4 regions of the Bacillus mesophilum genome follow, and region 4 is predicted to be linked to each of the others. Evidence: riboswitches for the same ligand, from Rfam matches in the RefSeq annotation. Region 4 holds a riboswitch; each other region holds the start of a gene.

Region 1 (5,592 bases), on a different contig from region 4:
TCAAAGAGTGGGCAGACCGTTATTTCTATATAAAGCATCGCCAGGAAACGCGCGGAATCGGCGGTATTTTCTTTGATCGATTAAGAGTTGATGAGAACACAACGATTGAAAAGCTTTTTGATTTTGTAAAAGATGTCGGTGACTCGTTTGTGCCCATTTACAGCCAGCTTGTAGAAGAAAATCAACATAAGACCTATGGGGAAGCGGAAAAAGAATGGCAGTATGTGCGCAGAAGCAGGTATGCAGAATTCAACCTCATATACGACCGTGGTACAAAATTTGGTCTCGACACGAATGGAAGAATAGAATCAATCTTTATGAGTCTGCCTCCACAAGCGAAATGGCTCTACAATTATCAAGTACAGCCTGGCAGTATGGAAGCGAGGACCTTGAGTTTGCTGAAAAAGGATGTAGATTGGATTAAAGAATAGCAAATCGTAAAGAACAGGTGATTTATATGAAAAGAATATCATTTATGTTGATGCTTATTCTTGTTCTTGCAGGCTGCTCTAAGAATACGGAGGAAGTCATTGAAAAAGAATCGTTTAGCGAGCAAGCAGCGAATACGTTTATTATCAATGAACAAAATTTTGAGGTCATTCCTTTTTTTAATGAGTATACAAATTTTACTAATGGTGAATATCTTGATGAAGATGAACGAATAAAAAGTTTTTCTGATATAGTTGTTAAACCTTTAAGTGAAGAAATCTATGGAAATAGTTATGGCTTGTATAATGACCCGCAACTAAGCGCTCCAACAAATCTTCAAAAACTTCAAGATTCACTCATTGAACTGAGCGGGGAATACCCGGCTATTAAGAGTATCATTGAGAGCGGTTTATCTGATGCAGTCTCTATGTTAAAAGGAGAGGACTATAAGCTTTACATTGTTCCTTTTAATCCTGATTATATATATGGTTCTCAAGCGACAAAAGGAGTCAGCGGTTTTGCGGCGGGGGAAACTGGAAGTATTGTGCTGTTTATTGACCCTTTCAACTATACGGAGGAGAGTTTAAAGGCAGCGGTTGTTCATGAATACCATCACAGTGTTCTATTAGCGAGCGGTTTCTTCCAGGGAAATAAGCAGACATTATTAGACTGGATTTTGATTGAAGGGAAAGCTGAGGCATTTGCTAAAACGTTATATCCTCAATATGAATCCTACTGGCTTGAACCTTTAAATCCAGATACAGGTGCAAAGGTTTGGAGTTTTATTGAGGAGAAAAGCAAGAAGCTTTTTAGAGATGAAGACCTTGAAACTTTGTACCTGGGCAGTACAGAAAGAGGATTTCCGGAATTATCACATTACCGGATAGGATATCAAATAATGGAAAATCTGTTAGCTAACTTCCCAGAATTAGGAGTGGAAGAGTGGACATATATGGATTCAGAAGAGATCTTGAAAAAGTCAAAAGCAGAGAGCTTGTTTGAGGGAGGGTAACTCAGCTTTATCTAAATAAATTCTTGAATTAAGCAGCTTTTCCCGTCATGTTCATCCATTTATTATAGCTGAAAAATACCATTTCATGACCTTTCTGTTATAAGCAACCTCTTAAATAGATACAGTAATCTATGTTATCATAAGAACTAGTTTCCTAGGGTGAATTTAAAAATTGCTGCTAATAATGAATAGTATGTAATTAGAATACTATTTTAGGAGAACAGTTTTTAGGAGGTATTTGATGAATTGGGCTTTATTTTATGATGTTGACATGTGGACGCAAATAGGAATATCTATAGGGATTTTCCTGCTATTTTTAGTGTTTAGGAAGTTATTTTCTAAATATATTTACTCGTTAATTCTTCGCTTGAGTAATAAGGCGCCAACCGATATGTTAAGGCATATTTTTGTGTCGTTTGAGAAGCCGCTGCAATGGTTGTTTATCATAATAGGAATTGAAATTGCCTCTAGATATTTTCCATTTCGGCCAGCGCCAGATGGTTTGTTTAACAGCTTTATTTCTGCGTCAGTAATCGTCCTAATTACTTGGGGATTATATAACTTAGCTTCAGCATCATCGATTTTCTTTGCCAAAGTAAAGAACCGGTTTAAATTAGAAATTGATGATATTTTAATTCCTTTTATGTCGAAAGCTATTCGAATCATAATTGTTGCGATCAGTATTACCATTATTGCACAGGAATTTGAATATGATGTAACAGGATTTATCGCTGGGCTCGGTCTGGGTGGTGTGGCAATTGCCTTTGCTGCAAAGGATGCAATCGGAAACCTGTTCGGCGGTTTTATTATAATTACTGAAAAGCCGTTTACGATCGGTGACTGGATCATGACGCCGAGTGTGGAAGGAACCGTAGAGGATATTACTTTCCGGAGTACCAAGGTCCGAACATTTGCAGATGCGATCGTAACTGTTCCGAATAATACGTTAGCAAATGAGTCGATCACCAATTGGAGTAAAATGGGGAAACGGCAAGTAAGCTTTAATATTAAAATTTCTTATGAAACACCGAAAGCCAAACTATTAAGAGTCGTGCGGCAAATGGAAGAGGTAATTAAAGGACATAGCGAAGTGCACCCTGACTCAATCCTTGTCCGCTTTGATAAATATCAGGAAAATGGCTATGAAGTTTTCATCTATTTCTTTACAAAATCAACCGCTTGGGCTGAGCATTTGCGAGTGAAAGAAGAGATTAATTTTAGATTGATCGAGATTCTCGAAAGTGAAGATGTGTCTATTGCGTTGCCAAGCAGAAAGCTGTATGCCAGCGAGCCTGATGAGGATAAGGGCAGCTTGCCGGCACCACAGGAGTCATAGGTTAAGAGAAAAGCTGCCGCGAAGGGCAGCTTTTCGTTCTATTTATAAGCTTTATTTTTATTATTTCTTACCTTTAATCTCTAAATAAACTGGCTCCGATTTCCCGTTTGCTATTGGATATAGTTGATATCCGCCTGTTTCAGGATCAAAGGTCCTCAAAACGGTCATATTCTTGATTTCCTTTAAAACGAGATCAACGGTTAACACTGTATTTTCGCCTTTAATTAAATGACCGCCAAATACGGCACCGTTCTTATCACACATGGTTCCATGTATATGGGTTTCAAATTGATCATCTCTTTGACAGACAATTCCCGTTCCATTCAAAAATTCAATTGGGCCATTCCGGCTGATAAGCTCTCCGTAGCCAGCACCGATACTTGTCTCAGGCTTTTCCACTAAGTATACATAACCAGCTTTTTTTAGACTGCCGAAACAGCTGCTGATTGTAGCATATTGCATCTGATTTGCTCTGCAGACCTCTTCAATTCCAGAAAGTAAATCTGTACCAGGCAGCAGCCGGGCAACAACCGTTTTTCCCTCAAAACCTTCAGCAAAATGAGCATGTATCGTATGAGTCATACTTTTCTTCCTCTCGCATATATTTCTAACTAGTATATATTAAGTTTTAATATTTTGAAAAAAAGATATTGACATTCGTTAATGGTTCATGTAGATTTTACCAATAAGGTTACCAAAAATTAAATATACTTGATTGATCTCTTATCAAGAGTAGCTGAGGGACTGGCCCTGTGAAGCTCGGCAACCGTTCATTCATCAGAATGAATTGGTGCTAAATCCTGCAAAACACGTTTGTGTTTTGGAAGATAAGAGAGGAAGCGTATCTTTGTATGCTTATGCCTCTCTTTCTTTTGAAAGAGAGGCATTTTTATTTTTAAAAAACATTAGGAGGAACGAATATGAAAAAATGGGCAATCATCTTATCATCAATTTTATTAACTGGGTTTTTAGCAGGCTGTGGGAGTGACAGTGCCTCTGGAGATGAGGCAGAGCCGCTTAGTGAAGAAAAACTATTAATTGGAGTTACAGCTGGGCCGCATGAACAAATCGTTGAAAAGGTTAAAGAGGTTGCAGCAGAGGATGGGTTAGAGCTTGAATTAAAAGTATTTACCGATTATGTTCTGCCTAATACATCGCTTGCAGAAGGGGACTTGGATGTAAACAGCTATCAGCACGAACCTTTTTTAAATCAATTTAATGAGGATCATAATACAGATCTAGTAAAGGTAGGAAAAACAATTTTAAATCCAATGGCCGTGTATTCAGATGAATTTGGAAGTATTGAGGATCTGCCGAATGGAGCCAAAATTGGTTTGCCAAATGATCCGACAAACGGTTCACGTGCCTTATTTATTTTAGAAGAAGCTGGTCTGATCAAACTGATTGAGGATAAAAGAGAAACTGCCACTATTTATGATTTAGAAGAGAATCCAAAAGAATTCGAGTTTATTGAACTGGATGCTGCGCAAATTCCAAAGCAATTAAGCGAGCTGGATGCTGCTGCGATAAACACAAACTTTGCCTTAGAAGCAGGCCTTAATCCGAAAGAGGATTCCATCCTCCTAGAATCATCGAATTCTCCATATGTGAACTATTTAGTTGTTCGGGCAGAAAATGAAAACGACCCTGTCCTTGAAAAGCTCAGAAATGCCTATCAGTCAGAAGAAGTGAAAAAATTTATTGAAGAGGAATTTCAAGGATCTGTTCTTCCAAGCTGGGAGGAATAATCTTTTAATCTAGATTCCTATGAAAGAAGAATGCTCGCTCCCGCTGCAAGGGACGCGGGCACCATTCTGCTATCATAATCGGTCACACATTTTTTCTATTGAATGGCTGATCAGACTTGAAGGAGGTACAGCATGATCGTATTAGAAAATGTTTCAAAAACTTTTTCAGGAAAAAAAGGAGATATTGAAGCAGTTCGGAATGCCAATATTGAAGTGAAAACAGGAGAAATTCACGGAGTCATCGGCTATAGCGGTGCTGGTAAAAGTACATTAATTCGCTGTGTAAATCTGCTCGAAAATCCAACCTCGGGCAGGGTGATTATTGGAGGAGAAGATCTCACTTCCTTATCAGAGCAGAATCTCCGTGAAAAAAGAAAGAAAATCGGCATGATTTTTCAAGGGTTCAATTTATTAAAAACGGCAACTGTCTATGATAATATTGCCATCCCTTTAAGATTAATCGGCATTCAGAAGAAAGAAGTTGACGATCGCGTAAAAAAATATTTAGAGATTGTGGGTTTAGCAGATAAAGTGAATGCTTATCCAAGTCAGTTATCTGGAGGACAAAAGCAGCGGGTCGCTATAGCCAGAGCCCTGGCTCAAGAGCCTGAGCTGCTCCTAAGCGATGAAGCAACAAGTGCGCTTGATCCGGAAACAACAGATTCCATTCTCGAGCTGCTTTTAAAAATCAATAAAGAGCTGGGCATAACCATTCTGCTCATTACACATGAAATGAACGTCATTCAAAAAATATGTGATTATGTATATGTGATGGAACAAGGCAGCATTATCGAGCAAGGAACAGCCATTGAATTGTTTTCCAATCCGCAATATCCAACGACCAAAAAGTTTTTAAACACGATCGCACAGCGCAAGCTTTCATCCTCGCTTATTCAGCAGTTAAAGCTATCGGGAAATGTGCTCAGACTTACTTTTTTAGGCGAATCGACGGGACAGCCGCTGTTGGCGCTTGTGAGTCAAAAGTTTAATGTAAAGCCCAATATACTAACCGCTAATATCATTGAATTGAAAAATGGAATTGTTGGGAATATAAGTATCCACTTGCT
Region 2 (5,592 bases), on a different contig from region 4:
AGCCTTCAGATGTATCCACCCGAACGGCATACACAAATTCACCTCCAACAAATTCACAGCGAGTGATGTAGCTCTCTGGTGATTGAATGTATTGCTGAATAAGGGTTATGCCATCAACAGGCTCTTCAAATGCTGGTCCCTCCACATATGCTTTCAGAGCGTCAATACTTTGAAATAATTGCACACCCAAACCTTTGCCGGCACGATTATGCTTCGTGATAAACGGCTGCCCTGCGAAGGCTTCGGCTGCCTTTAAGATCTGCTGTTTTCCCACCGCTGCAATCGTTTTTGGTGTTTTGACACCACACTTTTCTAACTCCAAGTATTGAAGTACCTTGCTGACTTCAAGCTTCAATGCGTTTGTGCCATTAAGCACTGTACGTCCATGCGCTTCCAGCCAAGCTAATACCTGTCCGGAAAATTCAGCGGCAAAGCGATGATCACGTGTATGAGAAGAAGCACTCATTCTGCTGTAGAAAATTCCTTCCGGCGGTTCTGAAGATAAATCAAGCGTTCCTTCGTCTAAATGCCATTCTTGATAAGGAACACCAAGTTCCTCTAGTCTATTGGTTAAGTGAACGGTCCACTCACTATTTTCATGAATTACATATACTTTGGTCATGTTCGGGACCCCTTTCTAGTTCTTTATTAAACTGCGTTTTTGTTCAACTAGTGGCATAACTTGCTTTGCAAACCGTTCCATTTCCTCCAATTGAGGTGAAAATTGCAGTAACAGCAAGTCTAAGCCTTTTTCTTCATATTGCAGTATTCGATCGGCTATTTGGTCTGGTGTTCCTACTAAATTTGGACGCAAGCCACGGTTGGAAACAGAGTAGTCCTGTAGCTGAATCTGCTGTTCTAATTGTGATTTCGTAGTGAAATCTTTGAAGCCGGCATAAGCACTTGAATCCTTTACAGTTGTGATCTTTTCAAGTTCAGCAAATGCCTCTTCTTCTGTATCCCGGCAAATCACATAGGCAGCCATTCCGAATGAACTAAAAGGCTCATTGCCAGTTTGGGAACGCCTTGCCTTCATATCGGCAATTTTTTGCTGTATTTCTTCGACCGTTCCGCCATGCATCACATAGGCATCACATTTTTCTGCAATGGTTTGCTTGCCTTTTTCACTTTCACCGCCTGCATAAAGAATCGGATTTGGTCTTTGAACAGGCTTTGGCGCAAGCTTTGTATCTTTTAAATCGTAAAATTGGCCAGAATATTGGAAGGTTTCTTCTGTCCATAACCCTTTTAAGACATCAATAAACTCCTCGGTACGGGCATAACGCTCGTCATGTTCGGTGAAAATTCCAGCATATTGGCGCGCCTCTTCTGCCCACCAGGCAGATACTACATTAAGAGTAAAGCGACCATTGCTGATCTGATCAATATTGGCTGCCATTTTGGCTGCAACGGCAGGATTATGAAAACCAGGGCGGATCGCTGTCATTATTTCAATTTTCTCAGTAACCGCTGCAAGAGAAGCAGCCGTAGACCAGGCTTCAAGCGAATCATGTTCTGGCCCTTTGATATCATTTAAATATAATTCCGCGATTAATGTTGTGGAATAACCCCATTGCTCGGCACTTTGAATCACATTTTTTGCATAATCAAAAGTTGCCGGCATTTGTTCATCTTCAACATTACGCAGCCAGCCTCCAAATATCGGCAGCCAAAAACCATATTTCATCTCTCTTCGCTCCTTTGATAACTAATTATATACTTTTCCTATAACTTAAGTAGGATTAATAAACAATGAAAAAACTCTCCTCCTAAGAAGAGAGTTTTATTAACCCTCTTCTCATCTTTCAAGCAGTACGCTTGCTGGAATTGGCACAGTGTTCATAAGAACCTGCTGCCGAGGCTTCAAAGGGCCAGTCCCTCCACCTCTCTGGATAAGAAGAAAATATTCAATTGTTCATTTATTTAATGCGATAATAAATTAAATTCATACAATTGTCAATAAATTAATTCTACGCTCTAAATATTGAGTAATTTACCCTTTACCTTCTATTCAAATAAATTATTTTCATTTAGAAACCCAAAATATTTCAATATTTACAGACAAACACTAGACTTTAAACCTGCTGACAACCACTTTTAAATCATCCGCTAAATTGGATAATGCTGCTGATGAAGCTGCTATCTCTTCCATTGATGCAAGCTGTTCCTCTGCAGAAGCGGCCACGTTTTGTGAATGTGATGATGTCTGTTCTGATATATTAATAATCCCAGAAACTGTTGCTGACACTTCTTGAGTACTAGCCGATATTTGTTCAGAAGTCGCTGCCATATCATTCGTTTGTTCTGTTAAGCTTGCCATATGATCAAGAATTTCTTTGAAGTTAATGCTTGTCTGCTGAACAATGTCTAACCCCTCTTTCACCTCTTCAGAAACTTGCTCTATAGACCTGCTTGACTGCTCCATATCTTCTTGTATTGTCCGAATAAGTACTGAAATTTGGGAAGAAGATGCTTGTGACTGTTCTGCAAGTTTTCTCACTTCATCTGCTACAACAGCAAATCCTCTCCCATGTTCACCTGCTCTAGCAGCCTCAATCGCTGCATTTAATGCCAGTAAATTCGTTTGGTCTGCAATATCTGTAATGACTTTCGTTATTTTTTCTATTTCTTGTGATCTATGATCTAACGTTTTAATAACTTCTCCGCTTGCAGCTGCAGATGAATTTATTGCATTTATTTGCTTAACCGTACTTTGAACAAGCAACCCGCCTTCTCTGGCTTTTTCGACAGCAGCATTACTGACTTCGGAAACCACTAATGCATTTTCGGCAATAGAGTGAATACCTTTTGCCACTTCTTCTAGCGCTAATGCACTCTCTTGCACATTCACTGCCGATTGTTCGGCTCCATTCGCTACTTGCTGAATTGATTCTGTAATCGTCTCTGTGGCAATGCTCGTTTGCTCTGAACTTGCAGTCAGCTGTTCAGATGAAGAAGCTAGTTGTTCAGAGGTTTGAATAACTTCATCTAACATTGTTTTAAGATTATGAGCCATTTGATTGTAGCTTACTGCTAAAGAGCCAAGCTCATCTTTTGAATGATCCTGAATTTTCGCTGTAAAATCTCCATTTCCAGCCATTTCAAGAGCATTGGTCATCATGGCAAGTCTCTTTTTCATTTTAGATGTAAACAGATAAACAACAGAAACAGCTAATGCTATCATAATCAATAAAACAATGATAAATTTTGTTAGAAAGGAAGACAGTATTTGATTGATTATTTCTTCTGAAGCACCAACATAAAAGATCCCAAGTACTTCTCCTGATGAAGACTGTATGGGCATATATGCCGTTTGGTACATATTCCCTGCCACATTTGCTTCACCATAATAACTTTTTCCTTTATTTATGACCGTGTCCACTACCTCAGGTGAAGCTTTGGTCCCAATCGCACGCTCTCCATCGATCATGACATTTGTCGTTACACGTGTATCTTTAAGAAAGATGGTTACAGTGTCTCCCGTATCTTCTCCAATCTTATCTACTATTTCAAAATTGTCATTTATTTTTGCAGATCCTTTATATAACTCATTTCCTCTAACTTCCCAATCACCTGGGTACTTATTATCGATATAGCGATAAGCTAATCCTAAATCTCCCTTTGCTTTCTCTGTTGCAAATTCTTTTATCCCTTTTGTTACCTCATTATTTGCAACAAAGCCAATAACTGCTGACAAAATCAAAATGATTGATATAACTATCAAATTTATTTTTGCAGCCAGCTTAAAATTAAATTTCTTTATTTTCCCCAATTCACGTTCTCCTATTCGATCTCATATTCATTTTTATATCTCCCCAAAATACTATCGGCTGATATAAGATAAACGTTAATACGGTTTTTACCGAAAAGAAGAAAAAATTTAATTGTAAGATTTTCCATGTAAAAACAAAGGTCCCCTCAATTTTGAGTTTAAGAGAGGTTAGGCGATTATAAGCCATATAGAATAAACGATTGACACCTTTAATAGTTGCGGGTTTTTTTTCTCTGGTCTGCAATAATGCACAAATTATAATCGTCAGTTTATTATATTTTTTATAATCATATCTTGAGCAAAATATGTAATGAGCCATCCTGTGATTCCAAGACCAAATGAAATAAATATATTCATTGAGTGCTTTAATGTAAATCCAATAATCAGCAGCATTATAACTGTTGCGGGAAGTCCCCAAACAACATTCATAGCAAACTTGCTTATTTTGTCTATCTGTTCTCCTTGAGTATATAACCATATGATACTTAACAAACTCACGATCGGCAGGGCAGCAATCTTACCTCCCTGCTGAGGATATCTTTGGGCAATTTCTGTAATAATACCAATGATAATAGCCGATATCACAATTTTAGCTATTGTAAACATCCTTTGCTCTCTCCTTTAACAAGGTAAATGCCTTTAGTATATATTCTCTTTCTTCATCACTCATCTTTTCGATTAGCACTCTTTTTAGCTTTTCTTCATCTAAACTGGAATGACGCTGCAGCACTTCTGTTCCCAATTCGGAAAGCTGTAAAATAACTTTCCTTTCATCTTTGCTGCTGCGAGTCTTGAATACATATTTTTTTTCCAGCAAGCGCTTAATATGCTCAGAGGCAGTGTTATGGGATGTGCCAATCGCTGCTGCAATCTCTTTGATTCCCACTTCCTTCTCTTTTTGAATCACCTGCAAAGTCCGTATATTTTGGTGAGTGATTTTTTCAGTGTGGTTGTAACGCAATTGATAGTATATATCGGTCCAAAGATGATTTAATTGTTCAATTTCTTTCATCATCGCAACTCCTTATATCGTGTATTAAGATTATATCTTATAATACGATACATTTTCCAACGAAGCAATGCTCTATCACAAACAAAAGAGCTGCTGATCAATTAGGATCAGAAGCTCTTTTTAGATATCCTCTTTTTTTAACGGTAATCATTTAATTATCTCTATATTTTACTGGACTGCCCGCTTACAAAAATCAGTGAGCCCTTGTAAGCGATCTTGGGTTGCTACTACTTGAGGATAGCCCATTAGCTTGAAATTTAACAATGTCATAGCAGATTACCATATGCTGATTTACTCTCTCATTCTGTGATATGTTAATTGCACCACACCAGAAGAAAATGTTTTCGAATTGACTAATGTTAAATCCACCTCTTGTTTTATACCTTGGAATAAAGGTTTTCCTTCTCCTAGAATAACTGGGTGAACAGATAATCGATATTCATCGACTAGCCCCAGATTAATAAAAGTTGTAATCAGATTAGCTCCGCCATATAGCCAAAGATCTTTACCTGGTTTATTTTTCAACTTATTTACTTCTTCAAAAAGATGATCGTTTATAAAAACGGCAGAATCATCTCTTCCTTTTTGCGTTTTTGAAAAAACATATTTCTCTTTACTGTGTATGGATGCCCACATTTCTCTTTCTGTTTTATTTCCTTCTGCTTCTTTTACATATTGTCCCCATAGATCGTAGCTTTTTCTTCCGTATAAAATACCATCAATTCCGTTTAAAAATTCGATAAAATTCATTTCTGGATCCATTATGCACCAATCGATTTCACCATCCTTGCCTTCAATGAAACCGTCT
Region 3 (5,592 bases), on a different contig from region 4:
TAAGGCAATGGACTTTGACTCCATCATGCGTAGGTTCGAATCCTGCTAGCCCAGCCATTCGCGGAAGTAGTTCAGTGGTAGAACACCACCTTGCCAAGGTGGGGGTCGCGGGTTCGAATCCCGTCTTCCGCTCCAATTATTTATGGCGGCATAGCCAAGTGGTAAGGCATGGGTCTGCAAAACCCTGATCACCGGTTCAAATCCGGTTGCCGCCTCCATAATTGTTCAGAAACGCCGGGGTGGCGGAACTGGCAGACGCACAGGACTTAAAATCCTGCGGTAGGTGACTACCGTACCGGTTCGATTCCGGTCCTCGGCACTTTTAGAAGTGCCATTTAATATTTTATATGCCGGTGTGGCGGAATTGGCAGACGCGCACGACTCAAAATCGTGTTCCTTCTGGAGTGTCGGTTCGACCCCGACCACCGGTATCATTTAGTTGATATTGAATCGTTAATATAAAATCAAGCTCATAATCCTAGAAACTACAAGGATCATGAGCTTTTTTTTTCTAACTATTCATAGTGATTGATATAAAATCATTTCATTCTCCACAATATTAAAACTCCCACCAAAAAACACATAGACAAAGCCATCTCTGACTCTGTCTACTTTACTATTCTCAATATACCCTCAGCTCTAAGAACAAGACTCAAACAACTCAATTCTCTCCCAATGCACATCAGTTAACTCTTTCTCCAGTTCATCTCTTTGCAATTTAATTTCCTTCAAAGTAGCTTTCACAAGGTCATACATTTCTTCTGTCTGTGACATGGCATCGTTAATTTTTCCATGGACCATCCAATCGACAACGATACCATCAAAGAAGTAATCGGCAACAGTAAGCATATTGCCGATATCGTAATCATGGTCAAAATGCTTTTTAAGATCCAGCAGCTCTTCTCGAAATTGTCGGAGGGTGTGCTGGGCATCATGGATGAGATCCTGGGCGCTATTGTAGCGGCTATGTTTTACAAAAGTAGAAATAGTGCCGCCGCCGAACATATCAAAGGTCGACCAATTATGTGCAGATTCTAATTCGTCCAGTGCCTCATCTAACTGATGTTTTGCTTTTTGTCCGACTTCAATTGCTTCATTGTACTCCTTTAAGCCTGCAAACAACTCTGCTTCTTTTTCTGAAAGGGTGTATAATTGGTCGTTCCAAAATGAATCAGTATCGCGGATTAACTGTTCTTTTTCTTTTATAATTGCTTCGTATTCCACATCAGCATTTGCTACAGATGTAAGCTCCATTTCAAACTTTCTTATCTCATCTTCCATGTCAGCGATGGTTTCCATCGCTTCCTTATACTTAAGCTTCATAGCTGCAATTAGCTGTTCTTCTTGATCAATCTTCTCAAGTTTTTTACCAATTAAAGAATAAAAAATATTGGCAAGGGTGAAGGATTCAAAACGGCTAACATCTTCCTTTTTCTCTTCTAACATATGCATATACATGTCCCGTTTTTGTATTTCTAACTGTAAATCGGCCTTTAAGCGTTCCAAATGATCCTCATACTTCTCTTTTTTCCTCAAATCATCCTTCACAATGAGTAACTTTTCATTTAGCTCAGTAAACATTTGCGCTCCCCCTATACAGCTCTTTATTGTATATACGGAACTGGCAGAATAAGGTTTCAAATTTGCAGGGAACTTTGCACTATTCGGATATAGTTACTAAAAGGCAATACTGAAAGCGTAGATGATATAGCGGTCATACGCTTTTCCGCCACTTTATGGTAAGTGCGGTGCTGTGAGAGAGGCGAAAAGTCTCTAATAGTATCATTTTAAAAAGAACAAAACTGTCAATTTAGTATTTTTAGATTTATATATAATTATTAGAACAATCAAAAAAACACTTGACCTCCATTTAATTTATCGCTAAACTAAGTCCATCGCATATATACTATTAACAACTTAATAATATTTCTTATCCAGAGAGGTGGAGGGACTGGCCCTATGATACCTCGGCAACAGACAATTTGTACTGTGCCAATTCCAGCAAGCAATGCTTGATAGATAAGAAGAGTAGGTTTTATTTATTTTAAAGTAAAGATCTCTTCTGATATCAGAAGGGATCTTTTTTTGGGGTTTGTATGAAGAGTAGAAAACCAGAAACATTTTTACTAAGAAAAATTCATTATGAAAAGGAGATACAATCATGAGTAATTCTTTTGATGCGGATTTCGCGGTTGTTGGTTTAGGTTCAATGGGGAGTTTTGCTTTTTGGCAGCTTGCAAAAAGAAATGAGAAGGTAATTGGGTTCGAACAATTTAAGCCAGGGCATGATCAAGGTGCTGGGCATGGGGAAACAAGAATTTTTCGGACGGCTTATGGAGAAGGTGTAGATTATGTTCCATTACTGCAGGAAGCACGTACGCTTTGGCGGGAATTAGAAGCTGAAACCAATGTGGAGCTATACACCGAAAATGGAGGAACGATGTTTGGCCCAGCAGGTGATGCTTTTATTGAAACGGTTGAAGAAAGTGTGCATACATATAATCTTCCGCATAAAGCGTTGAGTGTGGAAGAAGCTAGGAACGAATTTTCTCAGATACAGTTTAAGGACGATCAAAAGGTCATATATGAAGAATTTGCTGGATATGTTCGCCCGGAATTAGCGATTGAAACAGCGGTAAAGCGTGGAGAGGAACTGGGAGGCAAAGTCTATTCAGATACAGCAGTAACCTCAATTGAGCATGATAAGGATGGTGTAACTATTTCCACTGGAGAACAGGAATTTAGAGTGAAAAAGGTGATTGTATCTGCTGGCGGATGGACGAATAGTCTTTTACCTCAGCTTAATTTTCCTCTTAAGTTAGAGCGTCAGGTTTTGGTTTGGTATGATGCGAAAAATCCTGAGCAGTTTACTTCTGATGTATTCCCAATCTTTTCAAGAGTAGTGGATGGAGTAGGTTTTTATGGTTTTCCAAGTCTTGATGGAAAAACAGTGAAAGTGGCCATTCATCATGGTGGAGGAGATCTCATTGATCATCCAAGTGAAGTTGATCGGGAAATCCACGAAAAAGATGTGGAGCCTGTGACGAGACTTGTGAAGGAATACCTGCCGAATCTTATACCTGCACCTGTTAAAGTGAAGACGTGCTTCTATACAAATACACCGGATGAGCATTTTATTCTTGGAGAAGCACCAGGGTTATCAAATGTTATTCTGCTTGGACCAATGGCAGGACATGGGTTTAAATTCGCACCGGTTATCGGGAAAATAGGTGCAGAATTAGCTGTTGGTGAAACTCCCGAGTTAGCAATCGAAATTTTTAGTCCGAATCGATTTAAATAATCATACATCTTATGAGGAAAGAAGGAAAATATGGTGAAAAACAAACTTATGGTTTTAATACTTATTTTAACAGCAATACTTGCAGCATGTGCATCAGAAAGCAGCCCTGGTGATAATGTTGTAAAGGTTGGAACCACTTCTGCAGAAGCGCCAACGTGGGAGCTTGTAAAGGATCTGGCGGCTGAAGAAGATATTGAAATTGAAATCATTAATTTTAATGATTATGTACAGCCGAATCTCACATTAGATAGCGGTGAAATTGACCTAAATGCCTTTCAGACGATTGTTTATTTTGATAGCTTTGTCGAGGATAGAAACCTGGATTTAGCTGCAATTGGAACTACTTCTATATGGCCAATGGGAATTTACTCTAATAGAATTCAGGATGTCAGCGAATTGCAAGAAGGGGACCAGGTTATTATTCCCAAGGATCCTACAAACCTAGGAAGAGCACTTTCACTTCTGGAAAAAGCTGAATTGATCCAACTCAAAGAAGGTTTTGATGGTACCGGGGGAGTAGAAAATGTAGTAGAAAACCCTAAGAACTTAGAAATTATTCCTGTCGATGCAGGACAAACTCCACGCGGTTTAGATGACGCAGCTATTTCCATTATAAATTCGGATATGGCCATCAACTCAGGGCTAAATCCTACGAATGATCCTATCTTTAGAGAGGATTCAAGTAATAAAGCATACATCAATATTATAGCAGCTCAAACAGAGAACAAAGATGATGAGGTTCTAAATAGAATCGTAGAAATCTATCATACGGATGAAGTATCAAGTTTTATTGAAGAAGAATTTGGAGGGGCTGCACTTCCGGTTAAAGAACCTATTTCGTTTTTAGATGATTACGAACAAAATTGATTTAGACACTAGCCTGCTAAAGGTTGCAAAAGGCGTGGGAAAAGAAATAGGGTAATAAAAAAGTGGCGCATCAGATTGATGTGTCTATTTTTTTGACTTCAGAAAGAAATGAATGGCATAAAATATTCACACTTATCAATAATAACAAAGAGTATGCCACCATTTTGAAAGGAGGAGGTTTTATGAGAAAGTTATTAGTAATGAGTTTTATTTTTATCAGTTTATTAAGCATGCTGGCTGGTACATCCAGTGCTTATGCTAAACCCCAGGATCAGTGTATGAGTCAATCCCAGGTGAACTTCGAAAATGAATTCAGAAGACTTTGGATTGATCATGTACTGTGGACAAGTAATTATATTACAAGTGCTACAACAGCTGAAGCGGAGGATCAGCAGCAGGTGCTTACTAGACTTCTGAAGAATCAGGAGGACATTGGGAATGCAATAAAGCCAGTGTATGGAGAGGAAGCGGGGAACAAGCTTACAAGTTTGCTTAAGGAGCATATTGAAATTGCGGGAAAGATTGTAGATGCAGCTAAAAGCGGAAACACAAACTTGGTCAATCAGCTAAACAAAGAGTGGTATAGAAATGCAGATGATCTAGCCGTTTTTCTCAGCAGTGCTAATCCCAACTTGAAAAAAGAAGACCTTAAGAAAATGCTTGATATGCATCTGCAATTAGTAACCAACGATTTAACTGCTAGCTTAACAAAAGATTGGGATGCTAGAATCGCTTCAATTGATGAAGGCATTTCACATATTATTCTAATGGCAGATACTATTTCAGATGCAGTAGTAAAGCAATTCCCTGATCAATTTAAAAAATAAAGAATATTATCTAAAGAACTTGAACTGCATCACAATTATTAGACATCTAACAATTGAAGGAGCAGTTTTTCTATGATGAATTTTATTTGAGTGAGTTGCATTTAATTTGTATTCCGTACCTTTTTCAAATGGAATCGCTTAATGAATTGTATCATTGACCTTATTAAAAAGGGTGAGCTCCCTATTATGAAAAGCCAAAGGAGTGAATCCCATCCTCACAAGAAATATCGTAAGTGCTTCCATTTCTGGCACCATATATAGTATTGATCCATTCTTAAAGAGGCTTCATAAAACATTTAGATGGAAGAATGCCGTTATTAGTTTGGTGATCCCCGTTCTGACATTCCCTTTACTTTTTGGTTTAAGTAGTGTGATTGAAATGCTAAAATGGTAAAAGTGAGAAGTTGTTTAGTGGATGAAGAAGTGTAATCTAAGACTATATAAAAAGGGTGATGGTTTTGTCATAACTCATTGAGTCACTCTCAAATCAATAACCCATCAAATTGTAAAACCTGCGCTTCTCACACTCCGAGAAGCGTTTTTATACAGTTACTGAAAACAAAATCTAAAATACCCCCACAACCCGTTACATTCACA
Region 4 (5,592 bases):
GAATCCGGCTGGGGTGTAGCAATGGGCAATGCTCAAGAGATACTTAAGCAAACAGCAGATGCAGTAACAGAACATCATAATCATGATGGAGTTGCCAAAGCGATTCGAAAGTGGGCGTTAGGCAAACCTGTTGAAGTATTTTCATGATAATTAACAGTAAAAACCAACAGACCAAATTGGGCCTGTTGGTTTTTGTTTTATCACTTAAGCTTTTGCTTCGTCTTTCTCATAAACTGGCACCCAGCCTTCCTGGGTAATGAAAAGCCTGATTGCAACTACCTTCCGATCATCAGCTAACGTGAAATAATGTCTAGTATTTTCAGGAACAGAAATCAAATCACCAGGATTTAAATGGACTTCAAAAAATCGGCTGTCTTTTCCCTGAATAACAAAGACCCCATGGCCACTCACAATAAAACGAACTTCATCATCTGTATGATGATGCTCTCTCTGAAAATTTGTTAACAGCTCATCTAAATTTGGAGTATTTTCAGATAGTGAAATGATGTCCGCAGCTTTATATCCCCGTTTTTCAGAAATCTCTTTAATTTCATCATGAAAGGCGCCGAGGATCGACTTTTTATCATCATCTGATAGAGTGAACTTTTCATGCAATTCACCATCCAGTTTAGCCATGTTCCAATTTTCATAGATAACTTCCTGACTTTCTAAAAATGCTGCAACCTCAGCTTGCTCTAAAATAACTTCCTCTGAATTTTGAAAATGAATAGTAGCCATTAATTTTTTCCTCCCGTCAATTGTAAAACTTTTAATTTATATTGAAATAAAAATTCACTTGCTTCCAGTAATTTTTTTGCCTCAAATCCAGTCCTGCCCCAAACCGTGATGCCATGATTACGGATTAGAACAGCGCCTTTATCACTGTATATATGTTCCTTAAAAGCTTCAGCTAAACGCGGGATCGAGGCATAGTTTTTGATAATAGGAATGGTAAGTACAGCATCTTCTTCCCATAAATCAAAAGCCTTAATTAGCTCTTGATCCTGAAATTTTACTTGACCGGTATCTCCATAAAGTTCTGAGATTACATTGTTAGCCACAGTATGCACGTGCAGGCTGCAGCCGGCCTTACTTTGACTGTATATGGCAGAATGGAGCAATGTTTCTGCAGAAGGTTTTAAGTTTGTATCTTCAACTGGCAGACCTTCTAAATTGACCAGTAAAAAGTCTTCATTCGTTCTTTGTCTTTTATCTTTACCGCTTGCAGTTACATAAAAATGCGAAGAAGTGTCACTTACTTTTATTGCTAAATTCCCGCTTGTGCCCATGAACCAATCTCTTTGAGCTAATTCATCTTTTATGTCTGCTAATTCATTCCACTTTTGTTCATTTAGATTCATATTTTTACCTCAATCATTTCTTCTAATTTATTGATAATGTCATAGAAGTTATGGAATGACTGGTAAGGAATGTCATATTGTTCACATTTTTTTATAAGAAAGTCTCTGGCAAATACATGGTGTGCTAACTTTGCTGCCTGCAAATCGGTAATTGAATCTCCGATCACGATTGTTTCCATGTCTTTATCTGAAAATGAACGAATAATCGATGGCTTGCAGCATCCGCATCCTTGGGAAGAACATATATCATCACATGAATAAGGATAAACGATATTAATCTTTTCACCCGAAAAATCTGCATGATTGCAAAATATGTTCTCAAAAGGTCCATATGGTTCTAATACTGGATGTAGGAAGAAATCAATTCCCCCGCTGACAATGTATAACGGAATTTCGTGTTTTTGAGTAAATGAAATAAATTCATTAAAACCATCACGAATTTTTGCATTTTCTAACACATAAGAAATAATTTCATCTTTAAGAGAGGAGGGCAGCAGTGAAAATAATTGTTTGACACCTTCCTGGATGGATAGATCCTCATTTAAGATGGCATTCTTGATTTCATTCGCTTCAACAGAAGCGAATTTTTCCATAATCAAAATTATATTGTCGCTTTCCGTAATTGTGCCGTCAAAATCGCAAAATATAATTGGATTCACCTTCATTCAACTCCCCATAAGTCTAAAGCTGATTTTAATTCTTTATGCTGAGATGCTGCTTCCTCGAGTGTAATGCCATTTAAAACTGCGTCTACAGCTTGCCGGAATGCTTTACCTCCTCCAATGGCGCCATGGGGATGGCCGTGTACTCCACCGCCGGCATTGATGATGCAATCTGTTCCAAAATCCTTGATTAGCTTAGGCACTAAACCGGGATGAATGCCCGCAGATGGTACTGGAAATGCTGCAGCCAAGGCAGATTCCTCCCGCAATGCCTGAGCGATCCTTAAGGTTTCATTTCGAGGCATTGCAACACTTCCATATGGGGAAGGGAATAAGGAAAAATCTGCACCTGCATAGCGGACAAGTTTTCCAAGCGCTAATGAACTTGATAATCCATAGAAGTCTGAAGAAATGAATGCTCCGCTAAACGCAGGGTGAGCCATAAACGGCAAAGCAATTTCATCGTCTTCAGCTAATTCATGGAGAACATCCAGCCCATATGTATGAACATTAAAAAGAAGTGCATCTGCCCCGAGCTCCTTTGCCCTTCTGGCTTGGTCACGCAGCTTAGATGTCCGCCCGGTTAAGTTGACTGCATATAGAGTTCGGTGTCCAGTTTCTTCGTAAACATTCTGTAAAATTTCTCTAGATGACACAATGCGTTTATCAAAAGGAGTAAGCTCGTTCTCAAATAAGATTTCATCATCTTTTACAAGATCTACTCCGCCTAATGCTTGATTTTTCAGCTGTTCATTTAAAAAAGGTAAATTCCGGCCAATAACTCCTTTAAAAATACTCATGACGAGTGGCCGATCAAATACTTCAATCGACTCTCTTATCTGGGAAATTCCAAAGCGGGGACCAGGAAAGTGAGCTGTGATATCTGAATCAAATTCAAGGTCCAAAAGTTTTATTTCTCCGTCTAAAGAGAGCTTGCCAAAAACAGTTGTTAAAATGGCAGGCAAATCAGCAGTAAAGTTGGCGGAAGGATAAGCAATTTTCCCTTCTGCCCTTACTTCGCCAAAGCGGGAAGGATGCTCATCATCAAAGAATTCTTTTACTGACACAACTCTGCCTTTATGTTTTCTTAACTGTTCCTGATCAACAGCGTGGAGATCTGTCCATGATCCTACAGTTAACCCAAGGGCAATACTTTCAAGTTTAGATTCCAGTTTTCCGGGCTTTCCGTATATTTGATAGGTTGCAATGATTTCACTCATTTAAATCACTCCTAAACACTTTGATTATAGGGTTTTGCACAGCACGGGATAATAGTTAAACAGCAAAAAACCTCTTCAAATAAGAAGAGGTTAATAAAGGTATTAACAGCTTCTTATCTTCCAGCTTTTGCTGCAAGAATTAGCACCGTGTCCAATTCATTTGGATCGGTTGCCGGGTATCATCGGGCTCGTCCCTCCACCTGCTCTTGATAAGAAAATGAAATTTTATAAATTGACTGAATATATCCCGTATTATTACATCAGTCATTCATTCTGTCAATTATGAATTTTGTAAATTAAGGTTATTAGAATATACGATTGAAAATTGAATTTATTCTTGTGAATAAATTGAAAGACACTTGGCCTTATAGGGTATTACTGCTTAAAAACTATATTACGGAGGATGCAGCTTAAAAAAAAGAATCAATTTTCAATGCATTTATTAAACATGTTTAACCTTGAAGGAATTAAAAAAACATTTGACATATTCAGAAAAGTGATGCTAACATTTTCCTCAAGTAAACAACTTGAATATGTAATTTATACTCTTATCCAGAGCTGGCGGAGGGAAATTTGGCCCGATGAAGCCCAGCAACCGACCGTAATATCGTTGTGAGACGAGGCGCAGTTAAATCGCGCCAGAGGGCACGGTGCTAATTCCATTCAGAGAGAATTCTTTCTGAGAGATAAGAGGCGATAGATAATTTCGATTGCCTCTTTCTGATGAAGGAGGCATTTTTAATTTTGCTCATATAAAAATGCCGGCTTCGTATAACTCAGCAATTATATTGAGAGGAGTGGCGGCATGGCCATATTAGCAAAACAATCATACGAAAGCTTAACAGAGGATACAGCAATTAATTTAGCTAAAGAACTGAACCTTTTTCCTGAACACGCATCGTTATCTTGCAGTGAAATAGGTGATGGAAACTTAAATTTGGTTTTCAAGATTAGTGATAGGATAACAGGCACAAGTGTCATTATTAAACAGGCACTTCCATATGCAAAAGTTGTAGGAGAAAGCTGGCCGCTGACAATCAAGCGGTCAACGATCGAAGCCAACGCTTTAATAAAACATGGTGAATATGTGCCTCATCTAGTTCCAAAAGTGTTTGCAGCAGATGAACATTTAGCTGTTACCGTTATAGAGGATTTATCACATTTGGAAATAGCTAGAACTGGTCTGATCAACGGAGCTGAGTATCCTAATCTATCAAAAGATATTGGAGAATATTTAGCAAAGACACTTTTTTTAACCTCTGATTTTGCACTTCATCCTTTTGAAAAAAAACGCCTTGCAGCACAATTTTCTAACCCGGAACTATGCAAAATCACGGAGGACTTGGTTTTTACAGATCCATTCTTTAACCATGATTCGAATGATTATGAACCGGAGCTTGCTGAACTAGTTTATGAACTTTGGAAAAACACAGACCTAAAGGTTGAAGCAGCTAAATTGAAAAGGTCATTTGTAACAGAAGCAGAATCCCTTTTACATGGAGATTTGCATACTGGCAGTATTTTTGCAGGTCCTACAGAAACAAAGGTCATTGATCCGGAATTTGCTTTTTATGGTCCTATTGGTTTTGATGTCGGCCAATTTATCGGCAACTTACTATTTCAGTCTATTGTCAGAACAGGTGTAAAAAGAGAAAAAATTCATACTCACATAAAAACGACCTGGGATGTTTTTTATTCGACATTTTCTGAATTATGGGAAAGTCATAATATTGAACCTTTTTCGAAAACAGAGGGAGTGAAAGAGGATTTTTTACAAAAAGTTTTCAAGGATACTCTAGGCTTCGCTGGCTGTGAACTGATTCGCAGAACGATCGGACTATCTCATGTAAAAGACCTGGATGGAATTGAGCCTAAAGATCAGAGAATTTTGTTAAAGAAAAGGGCCATTGAACTTGGGACGGCACTCATCTTAAACAGAAGTGAATGGACTTCTATTACAGATCTCATTGGCAGACTGGAGGAGGATATATCATGACAGTTCCAGTTTCTATTCTTTGGAATGAAGATCAGCTAACCATTTTAAATCAGCAAAAGCTGCCGCATGTTATTGAATATATACATTTAGACAATATAGAAGCTGCTTTTGATGCGATTGTCAGTTTAAAGGTTCGAGGAGCACCTGCTATCGGAATCACAGCTGCCTATGGTTTGGCAATCGGAGCAAGTCAATCCTCAGCAGATAATTTAGAGGACTTTCAACAGGAGCTTCATGATCAATATATTTACTTAGCAGGTTCCCGGCCAACTGCTGTGAATTTATTTTGGGCTCTTGAAAGACTAATGGAAAAAGCAGAGACTGTGAAAACAGTGGAGGAAGCAAAGGCGATC

Evidence for each region. Region 4 has a riboswitch for S-adenosylmethionine ahead of F7732_RS20510 (2,3-diketo-5-methylthiopentyl-1-phosphate enolase). Riboswitches for the same ligand answer to the same signal wherever they lie in the genome.
Region 1: linked by a shared signal. The riboswitch ahead of F7732_RS12165 (MetQ/NlpA family ABC transporter substrate-binding protein) and the one ahead of F7732_RS20510 (2,3-diketo-5-methylthiopentyl-1-phosphate enolase) in region 4 are both predicted to bind S-adenosylmethionine.
Region 2: linked by a shared signal. The riboswitch ahead of F7732_RS07700 (LLM class flavin-dependent oxidoreductase) and the one ahead of F7732_RS20510 (2,3-diketo-5-methylthiopentyl-1-phosphate enolase) in region 4 are both predicted to bind S-adenosylmethionine.
Region 3: linked by a shared signal. The riboswitch ahead of solA (N-methyl-L-tryptophan oxidase) and the one ahead of F7732_RS20510 (2,3-diketo-5-methylthiopentyl-1-phosphate enolase) in region 4 are both predicted to bind S-adenosylmethionine.

Annotation. Positions count from the first base shown of each region.
Region 1 covers NZ_WBOT01000003.1:522,727-528,318, forward strand. The annotation lists gene hemF (oxygen-dependent coproporphyrinogen oxidase) at 1-431, shown strand, start outside; gene F7732_RS12150 (DUF2268 domain-containing putative Zn-dependent protease) at 458-1,441, shown strand; gene F7732_RS12155 (mechanosensitive ion channel family protein) at 1,683-2,777, shown strand; gene F7732_RS12160 (PPC domain-containing DNA-binding protein) at 2,838-3,359, opposite strand; SAM riboswitch class I at 3,498-3,611, shown strand; gene F7732_RS12165 (MetQ/NlpA family ABC transporter substrate-binding protein) at 3,698-4,525, shown strand; gene F7732_RS12170 (methionine ABC transporter ATP-binding protein) at 4,658-5,592, shown strand, end outside.
Region 2 covers NZ_WBOT01000002.1:558,620-564,211, forward strand. The annotation lists gene F7732_RS07695 (ATP-grasp domain-containing protein) at 1-622, opposite strand, end outside; gene F7732_RS07700 (LLM class flavin-dependent oxidoreductase) at 638-1,687, opposite strand; SAM riboswitch class I at 1,796-1,899, opposite strand; gene F7732_RS23405 (methyl-accepting chemotaxis protein) at 2,069-3,016, opposite strand; partial or broken gene F7732_RS23410 (cache domain-containing protein) at 3,011-3,772, opposite strand; gene F7732_RS07710 (DUF3147 family protein) at 4,037-4,378, opposite strand; gene F7732_RS07715 (MarR family winged helix-turn-helix transcriptional regulator) at 4,362-4,787, opposite strand; gene F7732_RS07720 (dihydrofolate reductase family protein) at 5,076-5,592, opposite strand, start outside.
Region 3 covers NZ_WBOT01000005.1:256,565-262,156, reverse strand. The annotation lists tRNA gene F7732_RS16690 (tRNA-Gln) at 1-57, shown strand, start outside; tRNA gene F7732_RS16685 (tRNA-Gly) at 61-135, shown strand; tRNA gene F7732_RS16680 (tRNA-Cys) at 145-218, shown strand; tRNA gene F7732_RS16675 (tRNA-Leu) at 234-319, shown strand; tRNA gene F7732_RS16670 (tRNA-Leu) at 350-431, shown strand; gene F7732_RS16665 (hypothetical protein) at 640-1,581, opposite strand; SAM riboswitch class I at 1,928-2,026, shown strand; gene solA (N-methyl-L-tryptophan oxidase) at 2,162-3,301, shown strand; gene F7732_RS16655 (MetQ/NlpA family ABC transporter substrate-binding protein) at 3,332-4,168, shown strand; gene F7732_RS16650 (glycosyltransferase) at 4,351-4,995, shown strand.
Region 4 covers NZ_WBOT01000010.1:70,469-76,060, reverse strand. The annotation lists gene F7732_RS20530 (Cof-type HAD-IIB family hydrolase) at 1-147, shown strand, start outside; gene F7732_RS20525 (cupin domain-containing protein) at 205-738, opposite strand; gene F7732_RS20520 (methylthioribulose 1-phosphate dehydratase) at 738-1,361, opposite strand; gene F7732_RS20515 (2-hydroxy-3-keto-5-methylthiopentenyl-1-phosphate phosphatase) at 1,358-2,020, opposite strand; gene F7732_RS20510 (2,3-diketo-5-methylthiopentyl-1-phosphate enolase) at 2,023-3,243, opposite strand; SAM riboswitch class I at 3,354-3,459, opposite strand; SAM riboswitch class I at 3,789-3,936, shown strand; gene mtnK (S-methyl-5-thioribose kinase) at 4,049-5,239, shown strand; gene mtnA (S-methyl-5-thioribose-1-phosphate isomerase) at 5,236-5,592, shown strand, end outside.